3 regions of the Kineococcus lubricus genome follow, and region 1 is predicted to be linked to each of the others. Evidence: riboswitches for the same ligand, from Rfam matches in the RefSeq annotation. Region 1 holds a riboswitch; each other region holds the start of a gene.
The links. A riboswitch is a leader RNA that binds a small molecule or an ion and turns the genes downstream of it on or off. The one in region 1 is predicted to bind S-adenosylmethionine.
Positions count from the first base shown of each region.

Region 2: another riboswitch for S-adenosylmethionine. It lies ahead of ACRYRX_RS14045 (rhodanese-like domain-containing protein); the one in region 1 lies ahead of ACRYRX_RS15830 (putative leader peptide).
Region 3: another riboswitch for S-adenosylmethionine. It lies ahead of ACRYRX_RS13960 (ABC transporter substrate-binding protein); the one in region 1 lies ahead of ACRYRX_RS15830 (putative leader peptide).

Region 1 is NZ_JBJLSK010000020.1:25,545-32,952, reverse strand. Features, by position in the region: gene ACRYRX_RS15845 (amino acid ABC transporter ATP-binding protein) at 1-461, opposite strand, end outside; gene ACRYRX_RS15840 (amino acid ABC transporter permease) at 458-1,426, opposite strand; gene ACRYRX_RS15835 (FAD/NAD(P)-binding protein) at 1,423-3,408, opposite strand; gene ACRYRX_RS15830 (putative leader peptide) at 3,484-3,576, opposite strand; SAM riboswitch class I at 3,584-3,678, opposite strand; gene ACRYRX_RS15825 (ATP-grasp domain-containing protein) at 3,794-4,798, shown strand; gene ACRYRX_RS15820 (NtaA/DmoA family FMN-dependent monooxygenase) at 4,844-6,172, opposite strand; gene ACRYRX_RS15815 (LLM class flavin-dependent oxidoreductase) at 6,184-7,227, opposite strand; gene ACRYRX_RS15810 (hypothetical protein) at 7,379-7,408, shown strand, end outside.
Region 2 is NZ_JBJLSK010000016.1:123,457-130,864, reverse strand. Features, by position in the region: gene ACRYRX_RS14065 (DUF1684 domain-containing protein) at 1-197, shown strand, start outside; gene ACRYRX_RS14060 (SufS family cysteine desulfurase) at 194-1,519, shown strand; gene sufU (Fe-S cluster assembly sulfur transfer protein SufU) at 1,544-1,972, shown strand; gene ACRYRX_RS14050 (GNAT family N-acetyltransferase) at 1,969-2,475, shown strand; SAM riboswitch class I at 2,549-2,634, shown strand; gene ACRYRX_RS14045 (rhodanese-like domain-containing protein) at 2,640-3,041, shown strand; gene ACRYRX_RS14040 (O-succinylhomoserine sulfhydrylase) at 3,038-4,225, shown strand; gene ACRYRX_RS14035 (cobalamin-independent methionine synthase II family protein) at 4,246-5,466, shown strand; gene ACRYRX_RS14030 (class I SAM-dependent methyltransferase) at 5,471-6,265, shown strand; gene ACRYRX_RS14025 (ROK family protein) at 6,397-7,408, opposite strand, start outside.
Region 3 is NZ_JBJLSK010000016.1:103,586-110,993, forward strand. Features, by position in the region: gene ACRYRX_RS13955 (Rne/Rng family ribonuclease) at 1-2,743, opposite strand, end outside; SAM riboswitch class I at 3,129-3,219, shown strand; gene ACRYRX_RS13960 (ABC transporter substrate-binding protein) at 3,443-4,819, shown strand; gene ACRYRX_RS13965 (carbohydrate ABC transporter permease) at 4,816-5,769, shown strand; gene ACRYRX_RS13970 (carbohydrate ABC transporter permease) at 5,766-6,584, shown strand; gene ACRYRX_RS13975 (LLM class flavin-dependent oxidoreductase) at 6,610-7,408, shown strand, end outside.

The DNA of each region.
Region 1 (7,408 bases):
CGGGGGTACTCGCCGGCCTTGTCGGCCAGGCCCACCCGCTCCAGCAGGGCCCGGGCCTCGACCTCGACGTCGGAGCGCCTGCGGCGCTGCGCCGACACCGGGGCCTCCACGACGTTCTCCAGCACCGTCAGGTGCGGGAACAGGTTGAAGTGCTGGAACACGAACCCGATGTTCGACCGCTGGCGCAGCACCTCGCGCTCGTGCAGCTCGCGCAGGTGGTTCCCGGCGCGCTCGTAGCCGATGAGCTCGCCGTTGACCTCGACGACGCCCGCGTCGACCTTCTCGAGGTGGTTGATGGTGCGCAGCAGCGTGGACTTGCCGGAGCCGGACGCGCCGAGCACGACGGTCACGGTCCCGGCGGCCACCGACAGGTCGATGCCGCGCAGGACCTCCAGGGCGCCGAAGCGCTTGTGGACGCCTTCGAGCTTGACGACCGGGCGGTTGAGGGTGGGGGTGCTCATCGAGGAGCCTCCAGACGGCGGGCGCGGGCGGCGCGCACGGAGCGGAACGCCTTCGACAGCGCCGGGTCGCTCTGGGCGCGGGAGCTGCCCCGGCCGTAGTAGCGCTCCACGACCCACTGCACGCCCGACAGGACGGTGGTCAGGACGAAGTACCAGATCGCCGCCACGAGCAGCAGCGGGATGACGCGGCCGGTCCGGTTGTAGACGACCTGCACCTGGTAGAAGAGCTCGGGCAGCGCCATGATGTAGACGACCGAGGTGCCCTTGAGCAGGCCGATGATCTCGTTGCCCGTCGTCGGGACGATGATGCGCAGCGCCTGCGGGAGCTGGATCCGCCAGAACTGCCGGCCCTGCGGGATGCCCAGCGCCGCCGCAGCCTCCCGCTGGCCGGGGTCGATCGCCAGGAAACCCGAGCGGACGATCTCGGCGAAGTACGCGGCCTGGTGCAGGCCCAGACCCAGGAACGCCGCGGTGAGCGGGGCGATGAGGTCCTGGGTGCTGAAGGACCAGAACTGCGGGCCGAAGGGGACGCCGAAGCCGATGCGGTCGTAGAGGATCGCCAGGTTGAACCAGAACAGCAGTTGCAGGATCAGCGGGACCGACCGGAAGACGCTGATGTAGGTGAAGCTGACGGCCTTCAGGAGCGGGTTGTGCGACATCCGCAGGAGGGCCAGCACGGTGCCCAGGACCAGGCCGATCGCGGTCCCGACGACGGTGAGCTCCACCGTCAGCCACATCGACTCCAGGATCGTCGCGGAGAACAGGAACTCACCGACCGTCGGCCACTCCCAGGCGGGGTTGGTGACGAGCGCGTTGACCGCCATCGCCGCCAGGACCGCCACGACCGCGGTCGCCACCCACCGCCACGGGTGCCGCGCCGGCAGCACCCTCACCGCTGTCGCGGGTTCCTGCGCCACCACCACCGGCGTGCCGGCGGCGGGGCCGGTGCGGATCGTCTCGCTCATCGTCGTTCTCCCGGCAGCTCGGTCAGGGTGGGGGTGTCGGCGCGGGCGGCCGGGACCGCGGACGGCCCGGCCCGCAGGAGGTCCCCGGCCAGCCGGTCGGCCCGCCGGAACAGCTCCGCGTCCGTGCCCGGCCGGGCGAACGCGGGCGCCGCGCCCTCCCCGGAGACCCACGCGCCGGTCGCGAAGCGTCGCGGGTGGGGTGAGCCGTCGGCGCGGACCAGCCGCCCGCGGGGGTCCACGACGAGCCGGCCGTTCGACAGGCGCGTCTCCCCGTCGGTGATCCGGTGGGCCCGCACGTCCCCGCGTTCGCGCAGTCGCGTCAGCAGCACGTCGGAGGTCCACTCCAGGTCCGGGACGGGCAGCCGGGCCTCCACGAGCGCGGCCCCGCGCACCTCGTGCGGCCCGGAGGCGGAGGTGGCCGTGAACGCACCCGCCTCCGGGTCGGCGACGACCTCCACCCCGGCGCCCAGGAACCGCAGGACCCCCGCGCGGGCCAGCGCCGACAGCTGCCGCAGCCGCTGCGGCGGCGGCCCGCTGGCGACGTAGCTGAAGAACCCGTGCCACCAGCCGTCCACGTCCACCGCCGACGAGCGGGCGTCGAGCCGGCCCGCCGCGTGCAACCCGGCCGTCACCACGTACGCGGACAGCAGCGCCGCGACGACGGCGGCGTCGGGGGAGTGGCGCGGGTCGCCGCGCCGGGCGCGGTCGTCCTCCAGGTGGCGCAGGACCCGCTCGTGCACCTCGTCCCCGGAGGTGCCCCACCAGGTGTCGAGGGGGCGGTCCAGGTCGGCCGGGTCGAACCGGTCGGCCGGGTCCGGCACGGCCCGCTCCACCAGCTCGTCGAGCTCGGCCGAACCCCACGCCGCGCGGGAGAACAGGGCGTCGAACTCCGCGGCCGCCAGCGCCGTGCGAGCGGGGTGGGAGCGGAACAGCTCGCGGTAGTGCGCTCCCGCGAGCTCCTTCGCGATGAGCGGCCACAGGTCGGCGCGCAGGTCCAGTTCGGCGTCGCCGTGCTGGGCGGCGACGGTCTGCGCGGAGTAGTAGCGGGGCAGCCCGAGGTCGCCGGGGGTGGCGTACCCGATCTTGCAGCGGTACGGCACCCCGCGCCGCGAACCGGCGTGCAACCGGGGTTCGCGCCCGCTGGGGTGGTAGTCCAGGCTCCCGTCGGGGTTCTCGGTGAACCGGCCGCCGCGGCCCTCGGTCAGCCGCACCACCAGGTCGACGAAGGCCAGGCCCATGCCCACCACGACGACGTCGGCCCCCGGCCGCAGCACGTCGAGGTCCTGGTCGCTGGTGTAGCCGGGGCGGACGTAGGCCAGCCCGTGGGTGCGGGCGAACGCCTCGGCGCGGCGCTCGCGGGGCCCGGGGCGGACGTCGAGGTGGCCCTGCGCGAGCAGCACGGCGTCGACCCGCAGGGTGCCCTCGAGCCCGGCCAGGTGCAGGTGCTGGCCGCCGTCGGCGGGGTCGTCGGTGAGGTCGAGGACCGTCCGGGGGTGGCGGTGGACCCGCACCCCCGCGGGCAGCCCGGCCAGCGTCCGTCGCCAGGCGTCGGCGAAGTAGCGGCTGGCGAGGCGGCGGGAGGTGAACGACCCGGGTTCGTGGCGCAGGACCTCCTCGCGCAGCAGGTCGTCCCCGGCGGCGGCCGCGTCGTGCACGAGGTCGGCGCGGTGCTGCGCGACCCACTCCGCCAGGCCGGGACCGTGCTGGACCGGGCCGGTCAGCCCGGTCACGGACGCGTCGGGCAGCACGCTGATGTCGGCGGCCCGCGAGTTCATCCACAGCAGCGGGTCCTGGGCCTCGCGCCAGACGCGGCCGGCGCCGGAGTCGAAGGGGTCCACCACGTGGACGTCGAGCGGGCGCTCGTCGCCCGCCGCGGTCCACTGCGCGCCGAGGCGCTGCAGCAGGACGAGCGTGCGGGGACCGGCACCGACGATGCCGAGCGAGCGGGAGGGGGGAGGGGTCGGACGGGTGGGACCAGGCACGAGGGGGCTCCGGGGGCCGCGCCGGAGGGGACCGGCGCAGTGGACGTCCGCGGGCGTCGCCGCGACGGACGGGGGTCAGACCCCCGCGCAGACCGCCGAGCTCAGCCGGCCCAGGTCGACGTGACGACGCCGGACCAGGAGGTCCCCGGGTGCGGTGCGACCGCTCATGCTGCGACTCCCATCGGTCCTGGCGGAAGCACCCTCGCCCGACGGGTCGGGGGGTTGCTGCGGCGTCGACGAGCCAGGTCTCTCGGCCGCTCTGGATGGACACCCTGAAAATAGCCCACGACCGGACGGAACGGCAAACACCCGCGGTCCCCGGCGGCGCTCACGGGCCCGGGTGGCACCCTGGTCCCACGCCCCGCACGAGCACCGGAGGGAACCCGTGACCACCGTCGAGCACACCCGCGCCTGGAGCTTCGCGCCCGGCGCCGAACCCCGCGTCCACGTCCTGCACGAGAACCCCGAGTGGTTCCCGCCGTTCGAGGCCGCCTTCCGCGCGGCCGACGTGCCGTTCCAGGAGGTGCTGCTCACCGACGGTTCCCTCGACCTGGACGCCGAACCCGCGCCCGGCGTCTACTGGTCGCGGCTGAGCGCCTCCGCGCACACGCGGGGCCACCGGCTGACGAAGGAGTACACGCGCGCGGTGGTGGCCTGGCTGGAGGGGTGGGGCCGGCGCGTCGTCGGCGGCTCGCACGTCGTGGAGCTGGAGGTCAGCAAGGTCGCCCAGCACGCCCTGCTGCGCCGCAACGGTTTCGACGTTCCCCGGACGCTCGCGGTGTTCGGCCGCGACGACCTGCCGCGGCGGGCCCGGGAACTCGCGGTGCCGTTCATCACCAAGCACAACCAGGGCGGCAAGGGGCTCGGCGTGCGCCGGTTCGACAGCCACGAGGAGTTCGACGCGCACGTCGCCTCGCCGGAGTTCGAGGAACCGGCCGACGGCATCACGCTGCTCCAGGAGTTCCTGCGCTCGGCGCAGCCGTTCATCACCCGCGCCGAGTTCGTCGGCGGGCGGTTCGTGTACGCCGTCCGGGTCGACACCTCGGCGGGCGGCTTCGAGCTGTGCCCGGCCGACGCGTGCGAGGTCCCCCCGTCGGGGCAGCCCCTCGAGGCGTGCGTCGTGGACGGCCCGCAGGGCCTGTTCTCGCTGCGCGAGGACGTCACGGCCGACAGCCCGCTCGTGCGGCGGTACGAGGACCTGCTGCGCGGGGCCGGGATCGAGATCGCCGGCATCGAGTTCCTGGAGACCGCCGACGGCCGCACGGTGACGTACGACGTCAACACCAACACGAACTACAACCCGGCTGTCGAGGCCGTCGCTCCGCGGTCTGGTCCCGGGGAGATCGCCCGGTACCTCGGCGGGCTGCTGCGCGCCCAGGCCCGTCCCTGACCCGTCCTCCCGGCCGCGCGGGTCCCGCGCGGCCGGGAGGGGGGCTCAGCGGCGCGTCAGCGGCGGCCGCAGTCCGAGGTGCTCGCGCAGCGTCGTGCCGACGTACTCCGCCGGGTACGCCCCGCGGTCCTGCAGCGCGGGGACGAGCTGGTCGACGATCTCGTCCAGTCCCGTCGGCACGAGGTACGGGGTGATGTTGAACCCGTTGCTGGCGCCCGACCGGACCCAGGACGTGAGCTCGTCGGCCAGCTGGGAGGCCGTCCCGGCGAACCCGTGCTCGGAGGAGTGGTGCAGCACCAGTTCCCGCAGCGAGAACTTGTTCTCCTCGGCCTCCGCGCGCCACCGCTGCGCCAGCGCGCGGGCGTCCGCGCCGGCGCGGTGCGCACCGCGGGTGCCGTCGATGTCCTCGATGACGGGGTCGTGCGCGGGGAGCGGCCCGTCCGGGTCGTAGCCGGACAGGTCCTCGCCCCACACCTGCCCGACCAGGGACAGCGCCGTCGCGGGGGTGACCTGCTGCTCCAGGACCCAGCGGGCCTTCTCCTCGACCTCGGCCTCGTTGTCGGCCACCACGATCTGCGTCCCGGGCAGGATCAGCACGTCGCCCTCGGGACGGCCCGCGGCGACCGTGCGGCGGCGGATGTCGTCGGCGAACGCCAGGGCGTCGGCGTGGTGGGTGCCGTGCCGGGAGAAGATGACGTCCGCGGACCGGGTGGCGAAGTCGCGGCCCGCGGGGGAGTCGCCGGCCTGGAACAGCACGGGGTGCTCCTGGGGGCTGCGCGGCACGGTCGGGGTGATCTCCACGTCGAACAGGCGGTCGGAGGCGGTGACCGGTGTGAAACCCGTCCCGTCCCAGCTGTCCCAGACCGCCTTGGCGAGGTTCACGAACCGCTCGGCGCGTTCGTACCGGTCGGCGTGGTCCAGGTGGCCGCCGCGGCGGAAGTTCGCCCCCGTCCACGCGTTGTCGGTGGTGACGACGTTCCACGCCGCCCGGCCACCGGAGAGCACGTCCAGCGACGCCAGCCGGCGGGCCAGGTCGGCGGGGTCGTTGTACGTCGTGTTCTGGGTGGCGACCAGGCCGATCCTCGAGGTCAGCCCCGCGAGCGTCGCCAGTTCGGTCAGGGCGTCCGGACGGCCCACGACGTCCAGGTCGTGGATCCTGCCGCGCTGCTCGCGCAGCCGCAGACCCTCACCGAGGAAGAACGCGTCGAACAGGCCTCGTTCGGCGGTCTGGACCAGCTGGGTGAAGGTGGAGGGGTGCATCTGCGAGCCGCTGCGCGGGTCCGACCAGATGGTGGTGTGGTTGACGCCCTGGAAGAACACCCCGAAGTGGACGACGGCGTCGGGGTAGCGCAGTTCGGTCTTCTGGTCGGTCATCGTCGGTGTCCTCAGGCCGTGGCGAACTGGTTGACGGGCCGGGCCAGGCCCAGCGTGGTGCGCAGCGTCGCCCCCGCGACCGGCGGCTGCAGCAGCCGGGCGACGCGCAGCGCCGGCAGGGTCGTGCGCAGCAGCGTGCGCAGGTCCTCGTCGAGGACCGCGGCGTGCAGGCGGACGCCGTCGACCGAACCGGCCAGCCCCGCCAGGTACCGGGCGAAACCCTCACCCGACCCCGACCAGCGGACGCGCCCGGACGCCGGGGCGCTGCCGTCGGCGTCCAGCGCCGCGAGGCGGTCCACCGCGGGGTGGGCCTCGGTGTCGAGGGCGAACTCGACGTCCAGCACGACGAGCGGGCCCCCGGCGGTGCGGCGGGCCCGCTCGTCGCCGCTGAGCACCACGTCGGCTCGCGTGGTGGGGGTCAGGTCGCGCTCGTGGACCACGACGACGGACTGCCCCTGCGGGGAGCGCGGGACGGTCAGCGGTCCCTTCACCGACCAGCCGTCCGTCTCGACGTCGACGTGGTGCAGCCGGTCGCGGTCGACGTAGCGACCCGTGGCGACGTCGCGGATCACCGCGTCGTCCTCCCAGGAGTCCCACAGCGCCCGCACGGCGCGGACGACGTCGGCGAGCTCGGCGGCCGGGTCGGCCTCGACGGGCAGGTTCACCGCCCGCGCCGCCGCCGCGGGCGACGTCGTCGCGATCCACCCCGCGCGGCCGTGGCTGGAGTGGTCCAGGGAGGCGATCTGCGCGGCGACGTGGAACGGCTCGGAGTACGTCGTCGCGGCGACGGGGAGCAACCCGATCGCGTCGGTGGTCCCGGCCAGGAACGCCGCCCGCTGCACGGCGTCGAGGTGCCCGACGGGGTTGCGGGGGTTCGTGGCGGTGGTGTCCTCGAACGTCAGGCCCGTCAGGCCCTGGGCCTGCGCCGTGACGGCGAACCCCCGCAGCCGGGCGGGGGAGAACACCTGGTCCGGGGTCGTGCGGGAGCGGCGCCAGGCGGCCGGGTGCCACCCGCCGCCGTCGACCTCCAGGAACACGTGGAAGGGGGTGGTCATGTCTGGCTCCGTGGTCGGGGGTGGGGGTGGCGTGGCGGGCCGGGGCGACCGGTCCCACCGGGTCCCGGAGCGTCGGTCCGGGAATCCGCGAAGGCCCGTGCACGACGGGGCGGGTGTGTCACAGTGGGGCACCCGAGAGCGGAGGTGCGCGGTGCGTGGACGGCGGCTGTGGGCGCGGTTG
Region 2 (7,408 bases), on a different contig from region 1:
ACGCCACCAGCGGCGTCACGACGACGGCCACGACCCGGTCGGTGCGGGTCGACACGACCCCCGGCCCCGTCGTCCTGGACCTCAACCGCACGCAGAACCTGCCGTGCGCGTTCACCGACCACGCCACCTGCCCGGTCCCGCCGGCCGAGAACCGACTGACGGTCCCGGTCGCGGCGGGGGAGAGGGACCCCCGATGAGCACCACCGCGCTGGACGGTTTCACCGACACCGAGCTCGCCGCGCTGCGGGCCGACTTCCCGATCCTGACCCGGACCACCCGGTCCGGGAAACCCCTGGTGTACCTGGACTCCGGGGCGACGTCGCAGAAGCCCCTGGCGGTGCTGGACGCCGAGCGGGAGTTCTACTCCACGCGCAACGCGGCCGTGCACCGCGGCGCGCACCAGCTCGCCGAGGAGGCCACCGACGACTTCGAGGCCGCCCGCGCCGCCGTCGCCGGGTTCGTCGGGGTGCCGGCCGCGGAGCTGGTGTTCACGAAGAACGCGACCGAGTCGCTGAACCTCGTCGCGCACGCCTTCAGCACCACGACCGCCTACGCCGCACGGGGTTCGGCGCCGGACGGGCAGGTGGTCGACCCCCGGTTCGTGCTCGCCGAGGGCGACGAGGTCCTGGTCACCGAGACCGAGCACCACGCCAACCTGGTGCCGTGGCAGGAGTTGTGCGCCCGCACCGGCGCGGTGCTGCGCTGGGTCCCGGTGACCGACGAGGGGGTCCTGGACGTGGGCGCGCTGCCCGCGCTGGTGACCGGGCGCACGAAGGTCGTCGCGTTCGCGCACGCCTCGAACGTCCTGGGCGCCGTCGCCCCGGTCGCCGAGCTCGTCGCGGCCGCGAAGGCCGTCGGCGCCGTCGTCGTGCTCGACGCCTGCCAGTCCGTCCCGCACCTGCCCGTCGACCTGCCCGCCCTCGGCGTGGACCTGGCCGCCTTCTCCGGGCACAAGATGCTCGGCCCCTCCGGCATCGGTGCGCTGTGGGGGCGCGCGGACCTGCTCGCCGCGATGCCGCCGTTCCTCACCGGCGGCTCGATGATCGAGCTGGTGCGGATGGAGCGGTCGACGTACGCGCCGGCGCCGCAGAAGTTCGAGGCCGGGGTGCCCATGGCGGCGCAGGCCGTCGGGCTGCACGCCGCGGTCGACTACCTGCGCGGGCTGGGGCCCGACGGGTCCGGGATGGCCCGCGTCGAGGCCCACGAGCGCGCCCTGACGCGGCTGCTGCTCGACGAGCTCGCGCAGCTGCCGTGGGTCCGCGTGCTCGGCCCGGCCGGGGCCGCCGACCGCGTCGGGCTGGTGTCCTTCACGGTCGAGGACGTCCACGCCCACGACGTCGGGCAGCTGCTCGACGACGAGGGGGTCGCGGTCCGCGTCGGGCACCACTGCGCCTGGCCGCTGCACCGCCGGTTCGGCGTCGCCGCGACGACCCGGGTGAGCTTCGGCCCCTACAACCAGGCCTCCGACGTGGACGCCGTGCTGCGGGGTCTGCACCGGGTCCGGGCCCTCTTCGCCTGAACCCCGCCGTGAGAGCCTGACGACGTGGACCTGTACCAGCAGCTGATCATCGAGCACTCCAAGCGGCCGCACGGCGAAGGTCTGCGCGCCCCGTTCGGGGCGCAGGCCCACCACGTGAACCCCACCTGCGGCGACGAGATCACCCTGCGGGTCCAGGTCGACGACGGCGCGGTCGCCGACGTGTCGTACGACGCGCTGGGCTGCTCCATCAGCCGCGCCTCGGCCTCGGTGCTGCACGACCTGGTCGTCGGCCGGCCCGTCGAGGAGGTCGGCCCGCTGCGCGAGGCCGTGCAGCACATGCTCACCAGCCGCGGCGCCGACCCCGGCGACGAGGACGTCCTCGGCGACGCCGTCGCCTTCGCCGGGGTCGCGAAGTACCCCGCGCGGGTCAAGTGCGCGCTGCTGTCCTGGTCGGCGCTGGCCGACGCCCTGCTGCGGACCCCCGCCGCGTGAACCCCGCCGTGCGGGTCCGCGCGTACACCGACGACGACTGGGCGCAGGTCTGGCCGTTCTTCGACGAGATCGTCGCCGACGGCGAGACGTACGCCTACCCCGAGGGCCTGACCAGCGAACGGGCGCGGCAGCTGTGGGTGGCCCCGCCGCCGGGCGCGACGTTCGTGGCCGTCGACGGTGACGCCGACGACGTGGTCCTCGGCACCGCGCGGTCGGGCCCGAACCGCCCCGGCCGCGGCGCCCACGTCGCGACCGCGAGCTTCATGGTCGCCCCGGCCGCGCGGGGCCGCGGGGTGGGCCGCGCCCTCGGCGAGCACGTGCTGGCGTGGGCGCGCGGTGCGGGTTTCCTGGCCATGCAGTTCAACGCGGTCGTCGAGACGAACACCGCGGCCGTCGCGCTGTGGCAGTCGCTGGGGATGCGCATCGTGGGCACCGTGCCGCAGGCCTTCGACCACCCCGAGCACGGGTACGTCGGCCTGCACGTCATGCACCGCTCCCTCTGACCTCCCCCGACGCCTCCCGGACCGGCCGCGGTCGTCCGGTCACGGCCGCCGCCGTCGATGCCCTACGCTGGCCGGACCATCCAGAGCGGCCGAGAGACCTGGCTCGTCGACGCCGCAGCAACCCCCGCACGGGGGTGCTCATGCCAGGACCGATGGGAGGAACAGTGGGTTACACCGGCGACCTCACCCCGCGTGAGGCCTTCGAACTCGTCCGGGACGACCCGGCCGCCGTCCTGGTGGACGTCCGCACCGACGCCGAGTGGCGGTTCGTGGGCGTCCCGGACGGGCTGGGCGCCGGCCCCGTCCTCGTCTCCTGGCTGCCGGTGGACCCCGAGCGGTTCCTGGCCGAGCTGGCCGCGGCGGGCATCACCCCGCAGGCCGGCCGCAAGGTCGTGTTCCTGTGCCGCTCCGGTCAGCGTTCGGTCGCCGCCGCCGAGGTCGCCACGGCCGCCGGGATCACCCCCAGCTACAACGTCCTGGAGGGTTTCGAGGGGCCGCTGGACGCCGACGGCCACCGCGGGGGTTCAGGGTGGCGGGCGGCCGGTCTGCCCTGGAAGCAGTCGTGAACGGGGCCGGCTGGCGCCCGGACACCACGGCCGTGCGCGGCGGGCTGTCCCGCTCGCCGTTCGAGGAGACCTCCGAGGCGCTCTACCTGACCTCCGGGTACGTCTACGCGACCGCCGCCGACGCCGAGGCCGCGTTCAGCGGCGACGTCGACCGGTTCGTCTACTCCCGCTACGGCAACCCGACGGTGTCGGTGTTCACCGAGCGGCTGCGGCAGCTGGAGGGGGCGCAGGCCTGCTACGGCCTGGCCAGCGGGATGTCCGCGGTGTTCTACGCGCTGGCGGCCCTGCTCGGCGCCGGCGACCGCGTCGTCGCGGCCCGCAGCCTGTTCGGTTCCTGCTTCGTCGTCCTCGACGAGATCCTGCCGCGCTGGGGCGTGGAGACGGTGTTCGTCGACGGCGAGGACCTCACCCAGTGGGAGGCCGCGCTCGCGCAGCCGGCGCAGGCCGTGTTCTTCGAGACGCCCGCCAACCCCATGCAGACGCTGGTGGACATCGCCGCGGTCACCGAGCTCGCGCACGCCGCGGGCGCCACCGTCGTCGTCGACAACGCCTTCGCCTCGCCCGTGGGGCAGCACCCGTTGCAGTTCGGGGCCGACGTCGTCGTCTACTCGGCGACCAAGCACATCGACGGCCAGGGCCGGGTGATGGGCGGGGCCGTCCTGGGGACGAGCGAGTTCATCGACGGCCGGTTCCGGGAACTCACCCGGCACACCGGCCCGACGCTCAGCCCGTTCAACGCCTGGACCCTCGCCAAGGGCGTGGAGACCCTCAGCCTGCGGGTGCGGCACTCGGCGGCCACCGCGCTGCGGCTGGCCGAGCACCTCGAGCAGCACCCGGGGATCCGCTGGGTCCGCTACCCGCTGCTGCCCAGCCACCCGCAGTTCGACCTGGCGAAGCGGCAGATGGACCTCGGCGGGACGATCCTCACGTTCGAGCTCGACGCCCCGCGGGGGCGCGGCAAGGAACGCGCCTTCGAGGTGCTGGACGCGCTGCGCGTCGTCGACATCTCCAACAACCTCGGCGACGCCAAGTCGCTCGCCACCCACCCCGCCACCACGACGCACCGACGCCTCGGCGCCGAGGGCCGCGCCGCCATCGGCCTGGGCGACGGCGTCCTGCGGTTGTCCGTGGGCCTGGAGGACCCCGACGACCTGCTCGACGACCTCACCCACGCCCTCTCCTGAACCCTTCGATCGGAGTTCCGTTGTCCAGCAAGCAGATCCCCGTCTCGCACGCCGGCAGCCTGCCGCGCACCCCCGAGCTCATCGCAGCCAACGAGGCGCGCCGGGTCGCCGATGACGGTTTCACCCTCGAGCGCACCCCCGAGTTCGAGGCGCTGCTCACCGGCGCCGTCGTGGACCTCGTGCGGCGCCAGCGCGACCTGGGCGTCACGGTCGTCGGCGACGGCGAGTACGGCAAGGCCATGTCCAGCGCCGTCGACTACGGCGCCTGGTGGTCGTACTCGTTCCAGCGCGTCGCCGGTCTGGAGGTCACCGGGGAGGACCTGTTCACCCAGCCCGTCGTGCGCTCGGAACCGGGGGAGGTGCGGCTGACGAGCTTCCCCGACCGCCGCGACTGGGTGCGGTTCCGCGAGGCCTACCAGGACCCGACGTCGGGCATCTCGACGGGCAAGAACGCCACCGCGTTCCCCGCCACCACCGGCCCGCTGTCCTACACCGGTCACGACGCCCTCGCCTCCGACATCGCGAACCTGAAGGCCGGTCTGGCCGCCGCGGGCGTCGAGCAGGGGTTCATCACCTCGCTGTCCCCGGGCAGCGGCGCGCGCATCTCCAACCGGTACTACGCGACCGAGGAGGAGCACATCTGGGCGTGGGCCGACGTGATGCGCGAGGAGTACCGGGCGATCGTCGACGCCGGGCTGATCGTGCAGATCGACGACCCGTCCATCGCGGAGAACTGGGACCAGATCAACCCCGAACCCTCCGTGGAGGACTACCGCGCGTTCACCCGGATCCGGGTCGACGCGCTCAACCACGCCCTGCGCGGCCTGCCCACCGAGCAGGTCCGGTTCCACCTGTGCTGGGGTTCGTGGCACGGCCCGCACACCACCGACATCGAGTTCCGGCACATCGTCGACCTCATGCTCCAGATCGACGCCGGGTCCTACTCCTTCGAGGCGGCCAACGTGCGCCACGAGCACGAGTGGAAGGTCTGGCGGGACGTGCAGCTGCCCGAGGGCAAGCAGATCGTCCCCGGGATCGTCAGCCACGCCACGAACGTCGTGGAGCACCCCGAGCTCGTCGCCGACCGGATCGAGCGGTTCGCCTCCGTCGTGGGGGCCGAGAACGTCGTCGCCTCCACCGACTGCGGGCTCGGCGGGCGCATCCACCCGCAGATCGCGGTCGCCAAGCTCGCCTCCCTCGGCGAGGGCGCCCGGATCGCGGGTTCGCGGTTGTTCGGGTGAGCTGATGGCTGCGGGGGAGGCGGCCTGGGCGCTGTGGCAGGACTCGCCGTGGGGCCGGCTGCGCTACCACGTCGTGGCCCGGCTCCTGCGGTCCTGGACGCAGGACCTGGGGCCGGGCCTGCGGGTGCTCGACGCCGGCGGTGGGGACGGGCGCGACGCGCTGCCGTTCGCCCTCGCCGGCCACGACGTGACGGTCCTGGACCGGTCGCCGGAGATGCTCGCCCTGGCCCGTGCGGCGGCCGCGGCGGCCGGTGCCGCCGAGCGCGTGCACACCGTGGCCGCCGACCTGGAGGACCTCACGGCCCTGGCGGCGCTGACCCGGCACCGCGAGGGCGGTTCGGGGTCCTTCGACGTGGTGTTCTGCCACGACGTGCTGCAGCACAGGGCCTCCCACGAGCAGGTGCGGGCCGACGTGGCGACGCTCGTGTCGTCGGTGCGTCCCGGCGGGCTGGTGTCGCTGCTGGCCCCCAACCCGCCCGCCGACGTCCTGGCGACCGTCCTCGGTCAGGGGCCGGCCGCCGCGTGGGTCGCCCTCGACGCCGAGCGCGCGAGCGACCCCGCGACCGGGCACACCGCGCTGCGGCTGTCCCCGGAGTTCGTCGAGGACGCTTTGACCGCAGCCGGGTGCGACGTCGCGGGCCGCGCGGGGGTGCTCGCGGTGACGGCGCTGCTGGAGAACGCCCAGCGGGAGGACGACCGGGTCGTGGCCGACCTCGAGGAGCTGGAGGTCGAGCTCAGCGCGCGGCCCCAGTTCACCGGGACGGCGCGGTACTGGCTGCTCGCCGGCCGCCGCCGCTGACCCCCCGCCGATCGAGGAAACCCGCACGACGATCGAGGAAACCCGCACGTCGATCAAGGACACACGGGGCATGGGCGGCACCGCTGTCCTTGATCGCCGTGCGGGAGTCCTTGATCGCGGAGGAGGTGGGGTCAGCGGCGGTGGCCCAGGACGAACGTCCGGATCGCGGTGACCGCGGCGCCGCGCGCCCACTCGGTGAACCCCGTGTGCTGCACGTCGACGTCCAGCTCGGAGGCGTGCGGGCTGCGGCCGGCGCGGATCCCCGCGGTCAGGGCCTCGCGGCCGACGTCGGCGAGCCGGGCGTTCTCCCCGGACAGCACGATCTTCTCGGGCATCACGAGGTTCCCCACGGCGGCCAGCAGCGTCCCCAGGCACCGCGCCGCGTGGTCGACGACCCGCCGCGCCGACGGTTCCCCGGTGACGGCCAGGTCGAGGAGCTCGGCGACGGACACCTGCCGCCGCAGCGCCATCGACGCGCGGAACTCCAGCGCCGAGGTGGTCAGGACGGCGTCGGCGCAGCCGGCGTGCCCCTCGGGGCACAGCGGTCCGTGGGGGTCGAGGGGGAAGTGGCCGAGCAGGCCGACCCCGGCGTCGGGGCGGTCGAGGACCTCGTCGTGCACGACGAGGCCGTACCCGATGCCGACGCCCACGACGAGGACGGCGAAGTGGGCGCAGCGGCTTGCCGTCCCGAACCACTGCTCGGCGCGGGTGAGGGACAGCACGTCGTTGTCGACGACGACGGGCAGGCCGAGGTGGGCTTCCAGCGCGGGGCCGAACGCGACCCGCTCCCAGCCGAGGTAGCGGGCGCTGTCGACCAGGCCGCCGGGTGCGGTGCGGCCCCCCAGGCTCACCCCGACCGCCCGGACGCCGTGGGGTTCGGTCGCGGACAGGTCGCGGACCAGGGCCCCCACGCCGGCGGCGACGGCCGCCGGGTCGCGGTCGGGCAGGGGGGCCTCCCGGGCGTCGACGACGGTGGCGCGCAGGGTGGTGAGCACCGCGTAGGCGGTGTCGGCCGTCAGCTTCACCCCGACGAAGTGGTGGGCGCGCTCGTCGACGTCGAGGGGTCGGGTGGGCCGTCCGGAGGTGGGGTCGTAGGCGCCGGTCGTCTCCACGAGCAGACCGGAGTCCAGCAGCGGTTTCGAC
Region 3 (7,408 bases), on a different contig from region 1:
GCTGGCCCGGGGACGGCTGCGGCGCCGGGTTGGCGTCCGCCGCCGCGTCGAGCTCCTCGAGCACGGCCGCCAGGCCCTGCCCCGTGCGCTTGCGGGTCATCTGCACCAGGCCGAGGGAGGTGACCTCGGCGACCTGGTGCTTGGTCCGGTCCCGGCCCAGGCACTCCACGAGGCGGCGCAGCACCAGGTCGCGGTTGGACTCCAGGACCATGTCGATGAAGTCGATCACGATGATCCCGCCGATGTCCCGCAGCCGCAGCTGCCGCACGATCTCCTCGGCGGCCTCCAGGTTGTTGCGGGTGACCGTCTCCTCGAGCGTGCCCCCGGCGCCGGTGAACTTGCCGGTGTTCACGTCGATGACGTGCATCGCCTCGGTGGGGTCGATGACCAGCGACCCGCCCGAGGGCAGCCACACCTTCCGGCCCAGGGCCTTGGCGAGCTGCTCGTCGATGCGGTGGCTCTCGAAAACGTCCCGGCCGCCGTGCTCGGCGTCCTCCCAGCGCTCCAGCCGGTCGGCGAGGTCGGGGGCGACGTCGGAGACGTACCCGTGGACGGCGTCCCAGGCCTGGTCGCCGGACACGACGACCTTGGTGAAGTCCTCGTTGAAGACGTCGCGCACGACGCGGACGGTGAGGTCCGGCTCCCCGTGCAGCAGCAGGGGGGCGTTCTTGCTCTGGGACTTGGCCTGGATGGACTCCCAGGTCGCCTGCAGCCGCTGGACGTCCGCGCGCAGCTCCTCCTCGGAGACGCCCTCGGCGGCCGTGCGGACGATGACGCCCGCGCCCGCGGGCACGACCTCCTTGAGGACCTTCTTCAGCCGCGCGCGCTCGGTGTCGGGCAGCTTGCGGGAGATCCCCGTCATCGACCCGCGCGGGACGTACACGAGGTAGCGGCCCGGCAGCGAGACCTGGCTGGTCAGCCGGGCGCCCTTGTGACCCACCGGGTCCTTGGTGACCTGCACGAGCACCGGGTCGCCGGACTTCAGCGCGGCCTCGATGCGCCGCGGCTGCCCCTCGAGCCCGGCGGCGTCCCAGTTGACCTCCCCGGCGTACAGGACGGCGTTGCGCCCCTTGCCCACGTCGACGAACGCGGCCTCCATGCTGGGCAGCACGTTCTGCACGCGGCCGAGGTAGACGTTGCCGACCATCGTCGTCTGGGTCTGCTTGGCGCCGTAGTGCTCGACGAGGATCCCGTCCTCCAGGACGCCGATCTGCGTGGTGTCGGCCCGCTGGCGCACGACCATGACGCGCTCGACCGACTCGCGCCGGGCCAGGAACTCGGCCTCGGTGAGGATGGCCCGCTTGCGGCCGGCCTCCCGGCCCTCCCGGCGGCGCTGCTTCTTGGCCTCCAGGCGCGTGGAGCCGCGCAGCGCGGTGATCTCGTCCTCGCCGGTCCCCCGGGGACGGCGCGGTTCGCGGACCCGGGTGACGGTGTTCGGCGGGTCGTCGGAGGAGGTCTCCTCCACGTCCCCGGACCCGCCGCGGCGACGACGGCGACGACGGCGGCGCGAGGAGCCGGAGGACTCCTCGGCGTCGTCGGGCTCCTCGCCCGCGTCGTCGGCCCCCTCGTCGTCGGAGTCGTCGCGCTGCCCGGCATCCTCGGCGGAGTCGTCCTGGGCCTCGTCGGAGTCGTCGGCGTCGTCGGAGTCGTCGGCGTCGCGGCCCCGGCTGCGCCGGCCCCGGCCCCCGCGGCGGCGACGGCGGCGCGGGGTGGCGCCGTCCTCGTCCCGGGCCTCGTCCTCGGCGGTGTCGTCCTCGCCCCGGTCGTCCTGGTCGTCCGCCTCGAGGTCGGTCAGGTCGGTGTCGTCCAGGCCCTCCGGGCCGAGCTCCTCGCGCTCGTCCTCGCGCTCCTCCTCGAACCCGGTCTGCGCGGGCGGCGGGCCGGCCGGGGCCGAGGCGCGGCGGCGACGGGTGGGCGTCTCGGCGGCGGGCGCCTGGAAGAACAACGCCGTCGCGCGGGCGGCGGCGTCGGAGAAGGAGTCCTCGGCGGGCTCGGCCGCCGGGGCGCGGCGGCGGCCGCGGCGGGCCAGCCCGGCGGCGCGGACCAGCACCGGGTCGTCCATGAGGTCGGTGCCGTCGGCCGGCGCGGGCTCGGAGGCGGGCTCGGCGGACGCCTCGACCGGGACCTCCTCGACGGGGGCGTCCTCGGCGGCCTGCGCGGCCGCGTCCGGCACCGTGACCGGACCGCTCGACTCCTGCACCTCGGCGGCCACCTCGGCCTCGGGTGCGGTCACCGGCTCGGCGACCTCGGCGGCGGGCGCGGCGACCTTGCGGGCGCGGCGACGCCGGGTCGGCGCGACGGGCTCGACGGCTTCGACCGCGGCGGGCGCGGGCTCCGGCGCGGCCTCGACCGCGGGCTCCGGTGCCGGCTCGGGGGTGGGGGCCGCCACCTCCTCGACGGCCGGGGCCGGCTCGGGGGTGGTCACGGTGCGGGTCGCGCGGCGGGCGCGGCGACGCGGCGCGGCGACCGGCTCGGCGACCGGCTCGGCGACCGGCTCGACGACCGGCTCGGCAGCGACCGCCTCCGGAGCGGGTTCGGGCTCCGGGGCGGGCGCGGGTTCGGGTTCGGCCGGAACCGCCACGGTCTGCGCGACCGGCTCGGCGGGAGCCGGTGCCACGGCTCCCGGATCGACGTGCGCGGGCGGGCCGGCGGGCCGGCTGGCGGCGCGGCGGCGGCGCGGCCGCGTCGTCGCGCCGGTCGTCGTGCCGTCGTTGTCGGGGGTCTCTTCGGGGGTCGTCGTCACGGGGTGCTCCGCATCGCCCGCAGCGCCCGCTCCACCGGTCAACCCCGCGGACGCCCGGGCGTCCTGGTCGGAATCGCCGGGCGGGTCGACCCGCGCCCGACGGAAGTCCTCGGTGCACCGGAGAGGTCGCGCGACGCGTGCTCCCCCCGGAGCCACCGTCGTCGTCGTCCGGTGAACGGGCCGGGGCGCCTGCGAGGTCCTTCCACCAGACCGCGGCGCTGCCCGGGACCCGCGCGCTGGGCGGCGGTCTCGACGGCGGACCGGGCGCCCGGTGTGGGGAACGCTCGGCCTCGCCCAGTGTCGCACAGCCCCCTCGAGGTGACCCTGCGCACTCGTCGGGGCGTTCCATCGCCAGCGGGACCCCGTGTCCGCTACATTCGGATCAACACCATCCAGAGTGGCCGAGAGACCTGGCTCGTTGACGCCACAGCAACCACCGCGCGAGCGGCAGGTGCTCCCGCCAGGGGCGATGGAGGACTCGCAGTGGACAGCTGTACCCAGCTCACCCGGCGCTACCACGTCGACCTCGCGCGCACGGCCTCGATGGCCTGTCTGCGCGGCGGGTCGATGCGCCGGGGGACGTCGCGCGCGGTCTGACCGACCCGCGCCACCTCCCCCGAGTCCTCAGGCGAGCGCGCCGCCTCCCGCGCGCACCCCCCGACGGACGACGAACGTCCGCCCACCCCACGGAGCACACCCATGTCCGCGCCCCGCAGCACCCCCACGCCCTCGAGCACGCAGCGTCTGCTCGCCTCGCGCCGTCGTGTCCTGTCCGGCGCCCTCGGCGTCGGCGCCCTCGCCGCCACCGGTTCCCTCGCGGCCTGCGGGGAGGGGTCCGCCGGAGCGGGCCTGGCCGCCGAGGAGGCCGTCGACCTCAAGGGCAAGACGCTCAAGCTCATGGTCAACCAGCCCCACGTGCTCGCCTTCACCGACCTGCTGGGCAAGAAGTTCGAGCAGGAGTTCGGCGGGAAGCTGGAGGTCACCGCGATCCCCTACGACCAGCTGACGAGCAAGCAGATCCTGGACGTCCAGGGCGGCGACGGCGAGTTCGACGTCTTCGACTACTTCTACTTCGGCCTCGGCGAGCTGGTCGCGGCCGACGCGCTGGTGGACCTGACCGACTGGATCGGCGCGAACACCGACATCGCCACCGACGACTTCCTGCCGTCGATCTACGACCCCTACACGCTGCTCGACGGCAAGCGCTACGGCCTGCCCTTCGACGGCGACACGCACGTCCTCTACTACAACGCCGAGGTCTTCGAGCAGTACGGCGTGCAGCCGCCCACGACGTGGGACGAGTACGACGCGGCCGCCGCCAAGATCACCCAGGACTCCGGCGGCAGCGTCTACGGCGCCATCGTCGAGGCCCAGCAGGTGCCGATGATCCTGGGCTGCTCCTTCATCAACCGCCTCGCCGGGTACGGCGGCACGCTCGTGGACGGCGACGGCAAGCCCGCGTTCGCCGGCGAGGAGGGGCTGGCGGCCCTGCAGCACCTCATCGACGTCTCCCCGCACGCGCTGCCGACCCCGCTGCAGACCGGGTTCGACCAGGCCAACTCCGCCTTCCTCGCCGGTCAGGGCGCCATGCTCGACACCTGGACCGACCTCGGCCTGAAGGCCCAGGACCCGGCCAGCTCGAAGATCGTCGACAAGTGGGGCGTCGTGACGCTGCCGGTCGGGGGGAAGAACACGACCCCGCGCACGGCGCTGGACTCCGGCTTCGGCCTGGGGGTCTCCACGGCGGGCAAGCAGCAGGACGTGGCCGCCGCCTTCGTGAAGTGGGCCACCGCCGAGGAGCAGAACTTCCTGCTGTCGTCCACCGGCGGGTCGGGCATCGACCCGGCCCGCAAGAGCGTCCTGGACTCCGCCGAGTACGCCGCGGCGGCGGGGAAGGCGACCGACGTCATCCGCGAGGGCCTGGACGGCGAGCCGCTGGTCTGGCCCAAGGAGCAGGGGGCGCCCAAGGCGCTGCAGGACCTCGTGGACCAGCTCGCGCTCGCGATCCAGGGCGAGACCGAGCCGCAGGCCGCGCTCGACAAGGCCGCGGAGAACTGGCAGAAGGCCCTCGGATGACCCAGCTCCTCGACGACCGGGGGACCCTGCCGCGCCAGCGCGGCCGGGGGGCCGGACGGCGGACGGTCCCGGGGCGGCACCGGCCCGGGCACGTCTCGACGTGGCTGGCGGCACCGAGCCTGGCCGGGCTGGCGCTCATGCTCGTCTACCCCACGGTGTTCGTCGTGGCGCTGGCGGTCACCAAGTCCTCCCTGGCCCGGCCGCTGCAGCGGTTCACCGGCACCGACAACCTCGTGGCGGCGTGGGAGTCCCTGGCCTTCGCCGGGTCCCTGGTCCGCTCGGTCGTGTTCGCCGTGGTCGCGGCCCTGGCGGCGACGGCCCTGGGGGTGGTCCTGGCGCTGCTGCTGCACGCCCGCGGGACGCGCTTCGGCGTCGTGGGGACGATCCTGCTGCTCCCGCTGGTCACCCCGCCGGTGATGGTCGGGGTGGCGTGGAAGCTCATGCTCGCCCCGGTCGGCGGGGCGTTCGGCGGGTTGTTCTCCGCCCTCGGGTTCCCGGGGGCCAACCCGCTGGGCGACAGCGCGGGGGCGTTCTCCGCGCTGGTCGTCATGCACGTGTGGCAGTGGACGCCGCTGGTGACCCTGCTGGTGTTCGCCGCCCTGCTGGGCGTCCCGGAGGAGCTGCGCGAGGCCGCGGCCCTGGACGGGGCCGGCGCGCTGCGCGGGTTCACGAACGTGGTGTGGCCGGTGATCGCCCCGAACGTGTTCTCGGTGCTGCTGCTCGAACTCGTCATCGGGTTGAAGGTGTTCGACCTGGTGACGGTCGTGACCCAGGGCGGGCCGGGGGTGTCCACCATCGTCAGCAGCTTCGAGATCTTCCGGACGGGCATGCGCGGCAGCTACGAGATCGGCACGGCGGCGGCCGAGACCCTGGTGTTCGGCCTCGTCGTGGGGGTCCTGACCACGGTCGTCACGCTGCTGCGGGCGCGCGCCGTGAAGGCCGACCAGTGAGCGCGGGGGCGCTGCACCGCGCCGGGGTGCGCGTGGTCCTGGCCGCCGTCGCGTTCGTCGCGCTGCTGCCGCTGCTGTTCCTCGTCTCCCTGTCGCTGCGCAGCGTCGACGACATCGCCAACGGCGGCTGGCTGCCGAGCGTGTTCGTGTGGTCGAACTTCTCGAAGGCGTTCGCTACGGTGCCGCTGTCGACGATGCTGGCGAACTCGTGGGTCGTCGCGATCGGCGCGACGGTCCTGACCTCGCTCATCGCGGTGCCCGCCGCGTACGTGACGGCCCGCGCGGGGGTGCGCGGGGAACGGCTGCAGACGGTGCTGCTGGCCAGCTACTGCGCACCGCCGATCGTCGCGGTGCTGCCGCTGTACTACCTGCTGAAGCAGGCGGACCTGACGAACTCCGCGCTCGGCCTGGTCCTGGTCAACGGGCTCGCCAACGTCCCGGTCGCGGTGTGGCTGCTGGACGGTTTCGTGCGCCGCATCCCGATCGAGATCGAGGAGGCCGGCTGGGTCGACGGGTTGTCGACGACCGGCGGGCTGCGGCGGATCGTGCTGCCGCTGCTGGCCCCGGGACTGGTCGCGGCGCTGCTGATCTGCCTGTTCCTGTCGTACAACGAGTTCCTGTTCGCGGTGTCGTTCTCGCAGAGCACGTCCAGCCAGACCCTGCCGGTCGGCCTGTCGCTGTTCCAGGGCGACCGCACCGTGCAGTTCGGCCAGCAGGCCGCCGCCTCGCTCGTCGGGATCGTCCCGATGTACGTGCTCGCGGTGGTGGCCCAGAAGTGGCTCGTCGGCGGTCTGTCCGCCGGGGCCGTCAAGTGATGTCCAGGAAGTTGGAGGGAACCCCGTGACCGAGGCCCGCAGAGTGCACCTCAACGCGTTCGACATGACCTGCGTGGGGCACCAGTCCCCCGGTCTGTGGCGGCACCCGGACGACCAGTCGCACCGGTTCGACGACATCCGGTACTGGACCGAGCTCGCGAAGCTGCTCGAGCGCGGCAAGTTCGACTCGCTGTTCATCGCCGACGTCCTGGGGATCTACGACGTCTACAAGGGCGGCCCGGAGACGGCGCTGCGCGAGTCGACGCAGGTGCCGGTCGGGGACCCGCTGCTGGCGGTCTCGGCGATGGGCGCGGTCACCGAGCACCTCGGGTTCGGCGTCACCGTCTCGCTGACCTACGAGCAGCCGTACTCCTTCGCCCGCAAGATGGCGACGCTGGACCACTACACGAACGGCCGGGTCGGCTGGAACGTCGTCACCTCCTACCTGGAGTCGGCGGCGAAGAACCTGGGGCTGTCGACGCAGATCTCGCACGACGACCGCTACGAGCTCGGCGAGGAGTTCATGGAGGTCGTCTACAAGCTGTGGGAGGGCTCCTGGGAGGACGACGCCGTCGTCCGCGACGCCGAGGCGGGGGTGTTCACCGATCCCGCCAAGGTGCACCCGATCGAGCACCACGGCCGCTTCTTCGACGTCCCCGGCATCGGGCTGACCGCGCCGTCCCCGCAGCGCACCCCGGTCATCTTCCAGGCCGGCGCCTCCCCGCGCGGGATCGCCTTCGCCGCCAAGCACGGCGAGGCGGTCTTCAACACCGCCACCCGGCCGGAGGTCATGCGCCCGTGGGTGGACCGGCTGCGCGCGCAGA